DNA from 2 places in the Halanaerobaculum tunisiense genome. Region 2 is predicted to be linked to the other one. Evidence: riboswitches for the same ligand, from Rfam matches in the RefSeq annotation. Region 2 holds a riboswitch; the other holds the start of a gene.
What was found. Region 2 has a riboswitch for cyclic di-AMP ahead of ACYQ3D_RS02435 (AtpZ/AtpI family protein). Riboswitches for the same ligand answer to the same signal wherever they lie in the genome.
Positions count from the first base shown of each region.

Region 1: linked by a shared signal. The riboswitch ahead of ACYQ3D_RS07390 (HAMP domain-containing sensor histidine kinase) and the one ahead of ACYQ3D_RS02435 (AtpZ/AtpI family protein) in region 2 are both predicted to bind cyclic di-AMP.

Region 1 covers NZ_BAAHYI010000006.1:144,544-151,958, forward strand. Annotated here, with positions in the region: gene thrS (threonine--tRNA ligase) at 1-791, shown strand, start outside; gene infC (translation initiation factor IF-3) at 1,141-1,662, shown strand; gene rpmI (50S ribosomal protein L35) at 1,687-1,884, shown strand; gene rplT (50S ribosomal protein L20) at 1,909-2,262, shown strand; cyclic di-AMP (ydaO/yuaA leader) riboswitch at 2,382-2,581, shown strand; gene ACYQ3D_RS07390 (HAMP domain-containing sensor histidine kinase) at 2,666-4,510, shown strand; gene ACYQ3D_RS07395 (response regulator) at 4,551-4,928, shown strand; gene ACYQ3D_RS07400 (sigma-54-dependent transcriptional regulator) at 4,931-5,617, shown strand; gene ACYQ3D_RS07405 (potassium channel family protein) at 5,619-6,020, shown strand; gene ACYQ3D_RS07410 (potassium channel family protein) at 6,032-6,691, shown strand; gene ACYQ3D_RS07415 (TrkH family potassium uptake protein) at 6,703-7,415, shown strand, end outside.
Region 2 covers NZ_BAAHYI010000002.1:169,912-177,326, reverse strand. Annotated here, with positions in the region: gene ACYQ3D_RS02465 (F0F1 ATP synthase subunit delta) at 1-354, opposite strand, end outside; gene atpF (F0F1 ATP synthase subunit B) at 351-854, opposite strand; gene atpE (ATP synthase F0 subunit C) at 1,019-1,270, opposite strand; gene atpE (ATP synthase F0 subunit C) at 1,302-1,604, opposite strand; gene atpB (F0F1 ATP synthase subunit A) at 1,635-2,384, opposite strand; gene ACYQ3D_RS02440 (ATP synthase subunit I) at 2,385-2,789, opposite strand; gene ACYQ3D_RS02435 (AtpZ/AtpI family protein) at 2,792-3,019, opposite strand; cyclic di-AMP (ydaO/yuaA leader) riboswitch at 3,155-3,323, opposite strand; gene ACYQ3D_RS02430 (MraY family glycosyltransferase) at 3,420-4,406, opposite strand; gene ACYQ3D_RS02425 (deoxycytidylate deaminase) at 4,546-5,019, opposite strand; gene upp (uracil phosphoribosyltransferase) at 4,988-5,617, opposite strand; gene glyA (serine hydroxymethyltransferase) at 5,812-7,047, opposite strand; gene rpiB (ribose 5-phosphate isomerase B) at 7,052-7,415, opposite strand, start outside.

The DNA.
Region 1 (7,415 bases), on a different contig from region 2:
TAATGCGGGTTAGAAACTTTACCCAAGATGATGCTCATATCTATTGTCTACCAGAGCAGATTAAAGAGGAGCTAAATGGGGTTATTCAGTTAGTGGATAAAATTTATAGTGCCTTTGGTTTTGAGTATAGTGTAGAGTTAAGTACTAGACCAGATAAAGCTATGGGGTCTGATGAATTATGGGAGCGGGCAACTAATGCTTTAGAAGAGGCAATTGTTGATAATGGTTTAGATTATGTAGTTAATGAAGGAGATGGAGCTTTTTATGGCCCTAAGATTGACTTTCATCTTGAAGATTGTCTAGGGCGGACTTGGCAGTGTGGAACAGTCCAGCTTGACTTCCAGATGCCCGAACGATTTGACTTAACTTATGTAGGTGAAGATGGCGACGAACATCGGCCAGTAATGATCCACCGAGCTATTTATGGTAGTTTAGAGAGATTTATGGGTATTTTAATTGAGCATTATGCTGGAGCATTCCCGACTTGGTTGGCCCCGGTACAAGCAGAAATAATTCCTATTAGTGATGATCAATTGGATTATGCTTATGATATTAAAGAGGAATTAGAAGAAGAAGGAGTTAGGGTTGAAGTCGATGCTAGACAAGAAAAGGTAGGTTATAAGATTAGAGAAGCACAGGTCCAGCAGATTCCTTATATGTTAATTGTAGGAGATGATGAAGTAGAGGATAATACTGTATCAGTTCGTGATCGGCGCGAAGGAGATTTAGGCGCTGTTGCAGTAGAGGAATTTAAAACAGATGTTGTAGAGGAAATTGAGGATAAAGAGTAATTAGCTGTGAGTCGTGAGTTGTGTGTCGTGAGCTATGAGCGAATTCAAAACCTCTAAATTCAAAATCTAATCTCTATTTTAGCGTAAGAGGAAAAAGTTGTTTTATGTTTTTGAATTTGCTCACGGCTCACAGCTCATAGCTAAAGACTTTTTTCTTGACGATTGTAAAGGTATGTGTTATACTAGGAAAGGACAATAAAGTAGAAGTCATCCGCTTCTCACCTTAAGCTAAGACTTGAGGTTAATAGAATTGGCATATATTCCTAGGGGGATGTATGTTTAATTTTGCTAACTAGCGGGTGACCTTTAATTAGGTCATCTTTTCTTTTTTTTAGGAGGTGTATGTAAAATTAGTGCTGAAGATTTAAGAGTTAACGATCAGATTAGAGCACGAGAAGTAAGAGTTGTTGATAATGATGGGGAACAAATTGGAATTATGTCTTTAAAGAAAGGATTGAGTTTGGCTGAAGATAGAGACCTTGATTTAGTCGAGGTTGCTCCGGAAGCTAAACCATCTGTTTGTAAGATTATGGATTATGGGAAGTATAAGTATGAGCAAGCTAAGAAAGCTAAGCGTGCTAAAAAGAATCAGAATGTAATGAAGACAAAAGAAGTTCAGTTGAGTGCGAATATTGAAGACCATGACTTTAAAGTGAAAGCTAAAATGGCCAGAAGATTTTTAAATGATAAAAATAAGGTGAAGGTTAGTCTCCGCTTTAGAGGTCGGGAGATAGTTCATAAAGATCTTGGTTATGATTTAATGGATAGATTAGCTGAAGAAGTTAGTGATGTAGGTAAGGTCTCTAAGAAGCCGACAATGGAAGGCCGAAACATGCTAATGTTTATTACACCTGAGAGTGATAAAACCTAAACCAACTGAAGGAGGGACTAGACTATGGGTAAGATGAAGACTCATAAAGGATCTAAGAAGCGGTTTAAGAAGACTGGAAAAGGTAAATTCAAGCGTAAAAAAGGTTTTAAAAACCATTTAAATACTAAAAAGACTTCTAATCGTAAACGAAAATTAAGTAAAGATGCTACTGTTGAGAAGTGTGATGAGAAGCGTTTAGAAAAACTTTTACCATATGAATAAAATTTTATAAGGAGGGTCTGATTTATGCCACGGGCTAAACGAGGTAATAGAAGAAAAGAAAAGAGAAAGAAGATATTAAAATTAGCTAAAGGTTATTTTGGAACTAAAAGTAAGTTATATAAACCAGCTACTGAGCAGGTAATGAAGTCTCTAAAGTATGCTTATCGAGGTCGTAAAGAAAAGAAGAGAGACTTTAGAAAGTTATGGATTAGTAGAATTAATGCTGCTGCTCGCCAACACGACCTACCATATAGTAGATTCATTCATGGTCTTAAGCAAGCAGATGTAGAGATTAACAGAAAGATGTTAGCTGATATGGCAGTTAATGATGAAGAAGGTTTTGCTGAATTAGTTGAGTTAGCTAAAGAAAATATTTAGTTATTATGGAGGGCTTAAAGTACTGTACTTTAAGCTCTTTTTATTCTTTTATTTTGGTTGTTAACTTGACAATAAAGCCTACTACAAGTTATAATTTAACCAATAGTCAACAATTAAATATCTACCTAATACCGAATTTTATACCATCTGGTATAAAAGCGGGGAACCCATTTTTTGGGGCGAATCCATTATAAGCTTGAGTTTAAGTTTGAGGTTAAGGTTAAGCTTGACCTTAGATTTAAACTTAGGTTAAAGATGGTAAGGTGACCCTTAACCTGAGCCCGACAGCTAACCTCGTAGGTAACTAAAGGGGGTAGAAAGTAAGTCTTTAGATCATAGACTACGGCTACCTGCTGTAGTCTTTTTTTGTTAGATGAGGTAGAATATAAAGTGAGGTGATTAAATGACTAATAATTTAAAATTAAGAACTAAAATTTTGTTAGGGTATATAGCAGTAATTATAGTTTTAATCGGAGTAGCTAGCTGGTCTATCTATAATTTTGTTTCCTTAAATGAATCAATTCATGATATTATGGTTGAAAATTACCGCAGTGTTATAGCTGCTGAAGAAATGATGGAAGCTTTAGAAAGACAGGATAGCGCGGAATTGATTTTTGTTTTTGGGCGTCGGGAGAAGGCTTTGGATATATTTAAAGAAAATCAAATGCAGTTTATGAAATTTTTATCTCGAGCAGAAGATAATATAACTATTGAAGAAGAAAAAGAAATTATAGAAGATCTCAATCAGAGTTATCAAGCTTATTTAGAAGAATTTATGACTTTGCGTAATAAGGCTGAACAAGAAGATTTTAAAGAAGTTCAAAATTATTATTTACAAGAAATTATGCCGCAGTTTGAAAAAGTAAAAAAGGAATCTAGAGATCTATTATTAGTTAACCAAAAGCATATGAGAACAGCTCAACAACGGGCCAATGATAATGCTAGTCAAGCTATCTACTCGACAGTTATATTTTCAGGAATAGCTATTATTTTGGCTGTAATATTTGGAATTTATATTTCCAATTTGATTATCAAACCAATTAAACAGTTGACAGCTAAGATAAAAGAGATAGCGGGAGGAAATTTAGATCAAATCATTCAGATTAATACTAAAGACGAGATAGGAGAGTTAGCTGAAGAATTTAATACTATGACGCAACGACTTAAAGAATACGAAGAGATGAATATTAGTAAACTAATTGAAGAAAAGAATAAATCTGAAGGGATTGTCAAGAGTATTTCCAATCCTTTGTTAGTAACTGATGAAGAAAATAAAATTTTACTTGTTAATCCTAATGCTGAGGAATTATTTGGATTAGAGGAAGGAGAGGTAGTAGGAACTCACTTTCTAGAAGCAATCAAAGAAGATCAAATTTTTAATTCTATTAGTGAGACTTTGGATTCTGGAGAGGAAAAAGTCAGTCAAGATAATAATGTTATTAAGTTTATTACAGAGGAGCAAGAGCTATATTTTAGAATTACAACTACTCCTGTAAAGGATAAAGAGGATAAAACTAAATTAGTTGTTACTTTATTAGAAGATATCACTCATCTTAAAGAAGTAGATCAAATGAAATCAGAATTTGTTTCTATGGTGTCTCATGAGTTTAGAACTCCTTTGACTTCAATGAATATGGGGATTAATATGTTACTAGAAGAGAATGCAGGCGAAATTAATGATCAACAACAGGAACTATTAGAGGTTGCTCAGGAAGACTGTGAACATTTAAATAATTTAGTTGATGAATTATTAGATTTATCTAAAATGGAGTCTGGGGAGATAGACTTGGATTTTGCAGCAGTAAAAGTGGAGGATATATTTGCTACTTCAGTTCAGCCCTTTAAGGAACAAGCTAAAGAAGAAGGAATAGATTTGGATTATACAGCTCCTGATGATTTAGAGGTTTATGCTGATTTAAATAAAATAACTTGGGTGATTACTAATCTGATTGGTAATGCTTTACGATATACAAATGACGGAGATGAAATAAAATTATTTGCTAACCAAAAAGGTCACAAAATTCATCTTTCAGTAGCTGATACGGGAGCGGGAATTCCTGAGGAGTATCAGCATAAGATATTCGAAAAATTTGTTCGGGCAGGAGCAGATAAAGATGAAAGTACAGGAACTGGTCTAGGATTAGCTATTTCTAAGGAAATAATTGAAGCTCATGGAGGTAGAATCTGGGTCGAAAGTGAGGTAGATAAAGGTAGTACTTTCACCTTTACTTTAAAGTTACCTAAGTAATTTTGTGGTTGTTATTTGCGTTTTAGATAGGAGGATAATTATGAATAAGATATTGGTTGTGGAAGATAATAAAAATATTATTACTGTACTTAGAATGTGTTTAGAGAATGCTGGTTATAAGATTAAAGTAGTATCTAATGGGGTTGAAGCAGTTGATATAGCCTTTGATTGGAATCCTGATTTGGTTTTATTGGATATTAAAATTCCTAAAATGAATGGTTTTTTAGTTTGTGAAACACTAAAAGATGATGAGATTACTGCTGATACACCAATCATCATGTTGAGTGCTAAAGCAGAAGAAGCAGATATTAAACGGGCCTATGGTGTAGGCGCTGATGAATATATGACTAAACCAATAGATCATAATAATTTATTAACAAAAGTAAAGAAGTACTTAGCAACTGAAAGGAGAGATTAGTAATGAAAAAAATATTAGTTGTAGATGATGAAAAGAATATTAGAATCACTTTAAAACAATGCTTAACTACTGATTATGAGGTGGTAACTGCTGTTAATGGTGAAGATGGATTGGAGAAATTTAAAGAGGATAATTTTGATATAGTCTTATTGGATATGAAATTACCAGGTATGGATGGTTTAGAAGTATTAAGACAGGTTAAGCAGGTTGATAAAGAAGCTAGTGTGATTATGATTACTGGCTTTAGTTCCGTTGAGACAGCTGTAGAAACAATGAAGTTAGGAGCTATTGATTACTTAAGAAAGCCTTTTACTCCTGATGAAATCAAAGATATTGTTAGTGAAGTGATTGCCAGAAATGATCTAGAGTTCCAAGAAGAAGAATTAAACACTTATCAAGATTATTTGCATTACGCTAAGTCGTGTATTAACAATCAAGACCTGGATAAAGGTTATGAATACTTAAAAAAAGCAGTTAGTTTGGATACTTCTAAGCCAGAAGCTTTTAATTTATTAGGAGTTATTTTAGAATTAGAGGATCAAGATTTAGAGGCTCAAAAGAAATATCGAGCTGCTCTTGCTTTGGATCCATCCTATAAGCCAGCTCAGGAAAATTTAGAGCGAACAAGTCAGTTTGAATATGATAAAAGTGATATTAATTTAGGTGCCGATGAGAAAGAGAGGGATTAGGATGTATGCTTTAGTTATTGGTTGTGGTAGAACTGGTTCAGCAATAGCTAATTTATTATCGAAACAAGGAGAAGACGTAGTAGTGATTGATAAAGATACTACTGCTTTTGCTAATTTATCAGCTGAATTTACAGGATTTACAATTAGCGGTGATGCAGCAGAGATAGAAGTGTTACAGGAGGCTAAACTGGATAAAGCAGACTTGGTAGTTGTTACAACTAATAATGATAATGTCAATGCTATGATAGCTCAAATAGCTAGCGAATTACATCAGATTCCTAAGGTAGTTGTGAGAACTATTGATCCAACTAAAGAAGTTATTTATCAAGACCTAGATGTAGAAATTATGAGTCCTACTAATTTGCTAGTAGGAGAATTTAAAAATAAAATCATTAATTGTTAAGGAGAGATTGTATGAGAATTATAATGGTAGGCGGAGGAAAAGTTACTTATCATTTAACTAAAAAGTTCATTGCTAAAGGCTATCGAGTATCTGTTATTAATCAAGATAAGGAGTATTGTAAGTTTTTAGCTCGTAAATCTCAGGCTTTAGTAATCAATGGGGATGGTTCTAAACCGGATTATTTAGCTGAAGCTGAAGCTAATAAAGCTGATATTATTTTAGCTTTAACTGATAATGATCCGGATAATTTATTTATTTGTCAATTGGCCTATAAACAGTTTGGAATTCCTAAGACTTTTTCAGTAGTTAATAATCCTAATAATGAAGAAATATTTAAAAGTTTAGGGGTAGAAACTATCTTTAATATTACTAAGCTGATCTCTATTTTGATTGAACAAAGAGTAGAGGTATCAGATGTTAGCAATTTATTATCTATTGAAGAAGGAAAGATTAGTATTTCACAAGTTATCTTACAGGATGATTCTCCTGTTTTAGGTAAGACTTTACGAGAGATAAATTTACCACATGATATTGTATTTGGTTGTATTATTAGAGATGAGGAAGTATTAATCCCTAAAGGGAATACTAAATTGTTAGAGGGGGATAAAGCATTAATTATTACTCTACCTAAAAAACAAGCTGAAGCCTTTAGTGTATTGTCTGGAGAATAGGAGGATAAGTCATGCGCTATCAAAAAAATTTACAGGAAAGATATATCTTAATTTTTAAATATATTGGGATGTTAACAATGGCTGCTGGAGCTTTTTTATTATTGCCTTTATTGGTATTACCTTTTTATCCGCAGGATATTGTTCATTTACAAGCATTTTTAGTCCCAGCTAGTATATTTTTTAGTTGTGGTTTCTTAAGTTGGAAATTTACTAAACATAAAGAGGAAAGAGTCTCTTTGTCTCTTAAAGAAGGAGGCATTATTGTTTTAATTTCTTGGGTTGTAGCTATTTTTGCTTCTGCTTGGCCCTTTATGCTAGCTGGTAAATTGAACTTTACGCAAGCTATTTTTGAGGCTACTAGTGGGTGGACTACAACTGGCCTATCAGTTATTAATGAGGCAGAAACTTCTCATATTTTTTTATTATGGCGGAGTATTATGCAGTTTTTTGGTGGGGTAGGGCTGATTGTGGTGATGTTATCTTCAGTAATTCATCCTTATGGTTTTGGATTATATAATGCTGAAGGAAGAAGTGATCAGTTATTACCTCACGTTAAGAGGTCTACTAAAGCAATTATGTTAATTTATGCTGGTTATACTTTAGGAGGTATAATTTTATATTGGCTAGCTGGGATGGGATTTTTTGATGCTATTAATCACTCTATAGCAGCTTTGTCTACAGGAGGTTTTTCTACTAAGGTAGATAGTATTGGACACTGGGATAG
Region 2 (7,415 bases):
TAACTCAATAGGAGACTTAACTTCTACTGCTAACCTATTAGCTTCCTCACCAGCTAACTTTTTAAACTGCTGATAAATAGTTACTAATAAGTTGGCCCGTTTTTTATCCACCAACAAATTAATAAAATTGAATAAAGTAGTAGACAATTCAGCAGCAAAGAGTTCAGCTAATACTTCTTTCTTTTGTTGACCACTGAGTTCAGGATGATATAACATCTGTTCTAACTCTTGATTTTCTTGGAGTAAATCCACTAACTCAGTAAATTCAGCTAAAATATCCTCTAGACTAGCTCCCTCTTGGGCCAACTCAAAAAGAGCTTGAGCATATTTCTCCGCTACTTGTTGATCTATCATGTTACTTCACCTAATTTCTCTTGGTCAAGTTGCTCAATAAATTGATTAATTGTTTCTTCCTGTAATTCTTGCTCAGCAATATAATTAGATAGTGCTTTCTTACTCATCTGAGTTGCAATATCAGCAACTTCATCTTTTAACTCTTTTCGTGCTCCTAACTTAGCTATATTAATTTCCTCTTCTGCTTTAGCAATCTTTCTATTCGCTTCTTCTTCAGCTTGAGAGACAATCTCTTCTTTCTTCTTTTTACCACGACGACGACTTTCTTCAATTATTTCTCGAGCCTCCTGCTTAGCATCACTTAGCTTCTGTTGATATTCTTCTTTTAATTTTTCTGCTTCTGATTCTTTTGCTTGAGCAGATTCTATTCGATCAGAAATATCTTCAGATCTCTGATTCATAAAACTTGTAATTGGCTCAAATAAGAAACGCCGCAAGATTAGATATAATACTATAAAATTTATTAACTGAAAAAAGAAGGTTATATCTAGACTAATCACTTTCTGCTTCCTCCTTTCAAAACTAACAGCAAAAAAATAATTACAAGAACCTATCTACTAATCACTATAACATTTTTTTAGCAAGTATCGGACGACAAATACAAGGGAAGTGAAGATGAATCATAAAATCCATCTTCAACTAGCTACTCCCTTTTCGATTCTCATTAGCCAAGAAGCGGATTAGCAAATAACAAGATCAAAGCAATTACCAAACCATAGATACCTGTTGTCTCTGCTACAGCAGCACCAAGTAACATTGTTCTAGTAATTGTACCTTGTGCTTCTGGTTGTTTACCTACAGCTTCAGCACCTTTACCTGCTGCAAACCCCTGACCAATTCCTGCTCCAATACCGGCAATCATAGCTAGCCCTGCACCAATAGCAGATGCAGCTGCAATTAAAGATTGACCATTCATTATAAATTCCTCCTTTAATTTTTATTTTTCATTAACTAAGTAATGGATTAGCAAATAACAAAATCAAAGCAATTACTAAAGCATAAATACCTGTTGTTTCGGCTACAGCAGCACCAAGCAACATTGTTCTTACAATAACACCTTGTACCTCTGGTCTGCTTCCCACACGTTCAGCACCTTTACCTGCTGCAAATCCCTGACCAATTCCTGCTCCAATACCGGCAATCATAGCTAATCCTACACCAATAGCAGATGCAGCTGATACTAAGGTCACAGTACTAAATTGAGTAAGCCAATCTAAAAAAAGGACTACTAAATTGGGAATTTCTGCCATTCAAATCCCTCCTTTCTAACTATGGAGAGATTACTCCATTTCCATTGAAATATAAGTCATAGTCAACATTGCAAAAATAAAGGCCTGTAAAACACCAGCAAATAAATTAAAGTATAAATCAGCTATACTAGGGACAATTAAACCAACTACTCCATAAAGCAGTCCCATAATTACTACACTTGCTATCATATTACCAAATAAACGGAAAGATAATGATACAGGATCAGCTAAATTACCAATTAAATTTAAAGGAGCTAAAAAAGGTAATGGTTCAAAATAAGACTTGATATAACCTCCTACCCCTTTAGACCTAATACCAAAGAAATGGACATTAACAAAAGTAATAGCTCCCAAAGCAAAAGTAGTATTCAAATCTGCTGTTGGAGTGTAAAGATGTAGGATATCTCTACCTGGTACAATCCCCATTATATTGGCAATAGTCAAATAAATCATTAAAGTTCCAATATAAGGAGCAAACTGCTTCATCTTAGGACCCATTGTCTCCTCTACTAATCCTCTCATCCCTTCTACAAAAGATTCAGCTATATTCTGTAGACTACCTGGCTTAGGCTCTCGTTGCAAATTACGAGTAGCTAACCAAGAAAATAAGGCTAAAAAAGCCATAATCACCCAAGTTGTAGTTACAGTGGATTTAACTGGAGCATCAGCAATCTGCAACATTCTAGTCACAGTATTATCAGGTAGATTAAACATTACATCTGGACTAAACTCCTCTGCTCCAGGAGCCCCTTTTAAAAATATCTTATCCAAAATATTCATCTACTCATTTCCCCTCCTTTCTCTAAACCTTTGTGGATCATTAGGCCATATATTAAAAACATTAACTACTAAGATAACTGCCTTTACTGTTAACATGCCTACTATCACAGTCATTAAATTAACATCGGGTCTCTGTAAAGCAATATATAATGTGCTACCCCAAAGTAAATACCTTAATATGTACTGCACAAAAGTATAAATCCCAGCTTTAGTAGACTGAAATTGGACTGCCTTCTGTAAAGAAGTAGTCAATAAGTGAAAATTAATCACACTTATAATGCCTCCTACTAAAATACCAGCTACAGATCTTAAATCCCAAAAGATAGCTAGCAAAAACATTAAAGCTAAATTTAAAAGAACAGTCCACTTTATAATAAATTGTTTAGTCTGCTTAACTTGTTCCATCATTAATCACTCTTTCTCTCATCTTGCTTGCTCATCAGCAACCGATAGGCATTTCTAAAACCAACTACAACTCCTGTAATAATTCCTACAGCTAACAATAATGGTTCAATTCCTAGTAGTTGATCTAAATAATTTCCTACCCACAACCCACCAAAAGTAGGGACAATAATTGCTATTCCTACCTGAGATAATAAAGCTAATGCTTGTAAAACACTTAAATTATCTTTCATATCTACTCTCCTAATTAGTAATCCCTAAGTTAAAATAAAATTATACAGATAATACAAAAAGACTACAGCAGATAGCCATAGTCTCTCAAACTCTTACCCTATTTACAACTAATAATTAGCTATAAACAGACTAGACTGATCCCTTTAAAACACCTACGGAGTTAGCTGTCGGGCTCAGGTTAAAGGGTACCTTACCATTTTCAAGTCTAAGTTTAAGTCACAGCTTAAGCTCAAACTCATTGCTGGATTCGCCCCAAAGAATGGACCCTCCGCTCCTATAATTAGGATTCGGCAATTATCAAATATCTAATTTTAATTATTATAATATACTACTTACATTATAATAGATATTTACAATCTTGTAAAGTAATTTTTATGACAAGCTTGTATAAGTGATCACTTATACAAGCGGCAATAGTTTTAATTTATGACTACCAATTAGTAAAAAACTAACTGTAGTCAGCACTAAAAAGAGACCTTCAGCAAAATTAGCCTGACTGACTCCTATAGCCACCAAACTTAAACAAATACTAACTAAATAAATAATCAATACCACCTGCCACTGCGTTAACCCTAAATCTAGTAATTGGTGGTGTAAATGATTACGATCAGCTTTAAAAATAGGTTGACCTTGTAATCTACGTCTAATAATAGCAAATAAAGTATCACAAATAGGAACTCCTAAAGCCAAAATAGGTAAGATGAAGGTAACTGTAGTAATGCTTTTTAAAGCTCCAGTGATAGAGATAACTCCTAACATAAAACCTAAAAACATACTACCTGTATCCCCCATGAAAATCTGAGCCGGATTAAAATTATAACGCAAAAATCCTATAGTAGCCCCAATTAAACTTAATGTTAATAATACAGCTAACATTTGTCCTTGCTGGTAGGCAAAAATAGCTAACGGAATAGCTGCAATAATAGTTACTCCTCCAGCTAAGCCATCTAAACCATCGATTAAATTAATCACATTCATAGTACCCAACATCCAAATTACAGTAACTGGAATACTAAATAGACCTAAATAGTAACCTCTAATAAACTCTATTTGGATACCTGAGTTAACTAGCAATAGAACAACTGCTAATTGTCCAGCTAATTTAACCGATGCAGATAGCTCATACAAGTCATCTAAAATTCCTAAACTAACTAATAAACTAGCACACACTAAAATACTTCTTAATTGACTATCGACCCCCAACCAGAGGAGACTAACAATTACTCCCCCAAAAATAGCTAAGCCTCCTAAGTTAGGAATCGGTTCTACATTAATTCTACGTTTACTAGGCTGGTCCAGTGCTCCTATAGCAAAAGCTAACTTCTTGATTACTGGAACTAATAAATAAGATACACAAAAACTAATTAAAATAGGAAGTAATAACATTGTTGGCACCTGCTTTCTAATTACATTCTCTAATTTATTTCTTACAACAAAAACTGACCACTCTCGTGGTCAGTAAACTTAGATCTATCTCTATTGTAAAGCAGGTGCCCTGGTTTTGCAATCATCAAATAATGGTATCCTAGCTAATTTGTTCTAATAATATATCAGCCTCTGATAACATCTGTTGGGCCAACTCATCTGGGTAAGCCCCTTGAAAAACTATCCGTTTAATACCAGCATTAATCACCATCTTAGTACACAAGATACAAGGCTGATGAGTGCAATACAAAGTAGCTCCTTGGATGGAAGTACCATGTAACGCTGCTTGGACAATCCCGTTTTGTTCAGCATGTAAGCCTCGACAGAGTTCATGGCGTTCTCCTGAAGGAACATTTTCTTTTTCTCTGATACATCCTACTTCACTACAGTGAGGCAAATTACTAGGAGCTCCATTATATCCTGTAGCCAAAACCCGTTTTTCTTTAACAATTAATGCTCCTACTTGTCTACGTAGACAAGTCGATCGCTTAGCTACTACTTCTGTCAGCTCCATAAAGTATTCATCCCAGGAAGGACGACTATTATTTGGTTCCGAATAATCTGTCACCAGCATCACCTAAACCTGGTATAATATAGGCATGATCATTAAGCTTTTCATCAATAGCTGCAGTATAGATATCCACATCAGGATGTGCTTCTTGAAGTTCTTCTACCCCTTCTGGAGCAGCTACTAAACACATAAACTTGATATTTTCAGCACCCCGCTGCTTAACAAAATCTAAAGCTGCTATAGCTGTACCACCAGTTGCTAACATAGGGTCAACCATGATTAATTCTCGTGATTCAATATCAGGTGGCATCTTACAATAGTACTCCACTGGTTCTAGCGTTTCTGGATCACGATACAAACCAACATGGCCTACCTTAGCTGCTGGTACTAAATCTACAATCCCATCTACCATACCTAAACCAGCTCGCAGGATAGGTACTACTGCTAACTTCTTACCAGAAATCACTTGCGAAGTAGTTTTAGTAATTGGCGTCTCAATCTCTATTTCCTGTAAAGATAGACTTCTTGTTACTTCATAGCCCATTAAAGCTGCAATCTCATTAGTTAATTCCCTAAATTCTTTCGTTCCTGTCTCTTCCTTTCTTAAGTGAGTTAACTTATGTTGAATTAATGGATGATCAATTACCTGTGCTTGACTCATTGTTCTACCTCCTATTAGTGTGTTATGTGCTATGTGCTATGTGCTATGTGCTATGTGCTGTGTGCTGTGTGCTAATTCAAAACCATAAACACAATAGGGTTAGTTTTTGAATTGGCTGATAGCAGCTTTCGGGTCTTACGACCACTTCATGATAAATCTACACACAGCTCACGACTGTCACCTGCGGTGACAAATTAATAATCATACAAAGGAAAATCAGTTACTAAATCTGCTACTTGAGATTCAACTTCCTCTTTAACTTGGTCATCATCTAGATTTAATAATACTTTTGTAATCAGTTCTCCAACGTATTCCATATCTGCTTCCTTCATTCCTCTTGTAGTTAAAGCAGGAGTACCTAATCGAATCCCACTAGTCACAAAAGGACTTTTAGTCTCAAAAGGAATTGTATTCTTGTTAGCAGTAATACCTACTTCATCTAGTGCCTGTTCTGCTTGTTTACCAGTTAAGTCATGATCAGTTAAATCAACTAATAACAGATGATTATCTGTACCTTCGGCTACTAGTCTAAACTCCTCATTTAATTTCTCAGCTAAAGCACTAGCATTTTTTATAATCTGTTCTTGATAGTCATTAAATTCTTCAGTTAAAGCTTCTTTAAAGCAGACAGCTTTAGCAGCAATAATATGCATTAAAGGTCCACCTTGAATTCCAGGAAAAATAGCTTTATCTATTTCATCAGCTAATTGCTCCTGACATAAAATCAAACCACCTCGTGGTCCACGTAAAGTCTTGTGAGTGGTAGTAGTTACTACATGAGCATACTGAACTGGATTCTGATGTAAACCTGCTGCTACCAAACCAGCAATATGAGCCATATCAACCATTAAATAGGCCCCTACTTTATCTGCTATCTCTCGAAAACGCTTAAAATCTATCTCTCTAGGATAGGCACTTGCCCCCGCAACAATTAATTCCGGTTCTTCTTCTTGCGCAATCTGTTCTACTTGCTTATAATCAATTCGTTCATCAGCTTGGCTAACTCCATAGGAAGCAAAATCATAGTAACTACCTGATAGATTAACAGGACTCCCATGACTTAAATGTCCTCCATGAGTCAAGTCCATTCCTAAGACCTTATCTCCAGGTTCTAAAAGAGCAAAATAAACAGCTGCATTAGCCTGAGAGCCAGAATGAGGTTGGACATTAACATGATCGGCTCCAAATAATTCTTGAGCCCGCTGAATGGCCAAATTCTCTACCTCATCAACCCACTGGCAACCACCATAATAACGTTGGCCTGGGTAACCTTCAGCGTATTTATTAGTCAATTCACTCCCCATTGCTGCTAAAACAGCATCACTAACAAAATTCTCCGAAGCAATTAACTCTAAATTACCTGTCTGCCTATCTTTTTCCTGCCCTATAGCTTTAGCTATTTCAGGGTCTATCTGATCTAACTTACTCATTCTATCACTCCTCTAATTGCGTAATCTTATCAACTCTTCGCTGGTGTCTACCACCTTCAAAATCAGTTTCTAACCAAGTCTTTACAATTTCTAAGGCCACTTCGGTCCCAATCACTCTCTCTCCTAAAGTTAAAACATTAGAATTATTATGTTGACGAGTAGCTCTAGCAGAAAAGACATCATGGCACAGTGCTGCTCTAACTCCAGGTACTTTATTAGCAGTAATAGACATCCCAATACCTGTCCCACAGACTAAAATTCCTAACTCAAATTCATTATCAGCTACTGCCTGAGCAACTTGCTTACCGAAATCTGGATAATCAACTGATGTAGTAGAATCTGTACCAAAATCTTTATAGTCTAGACCT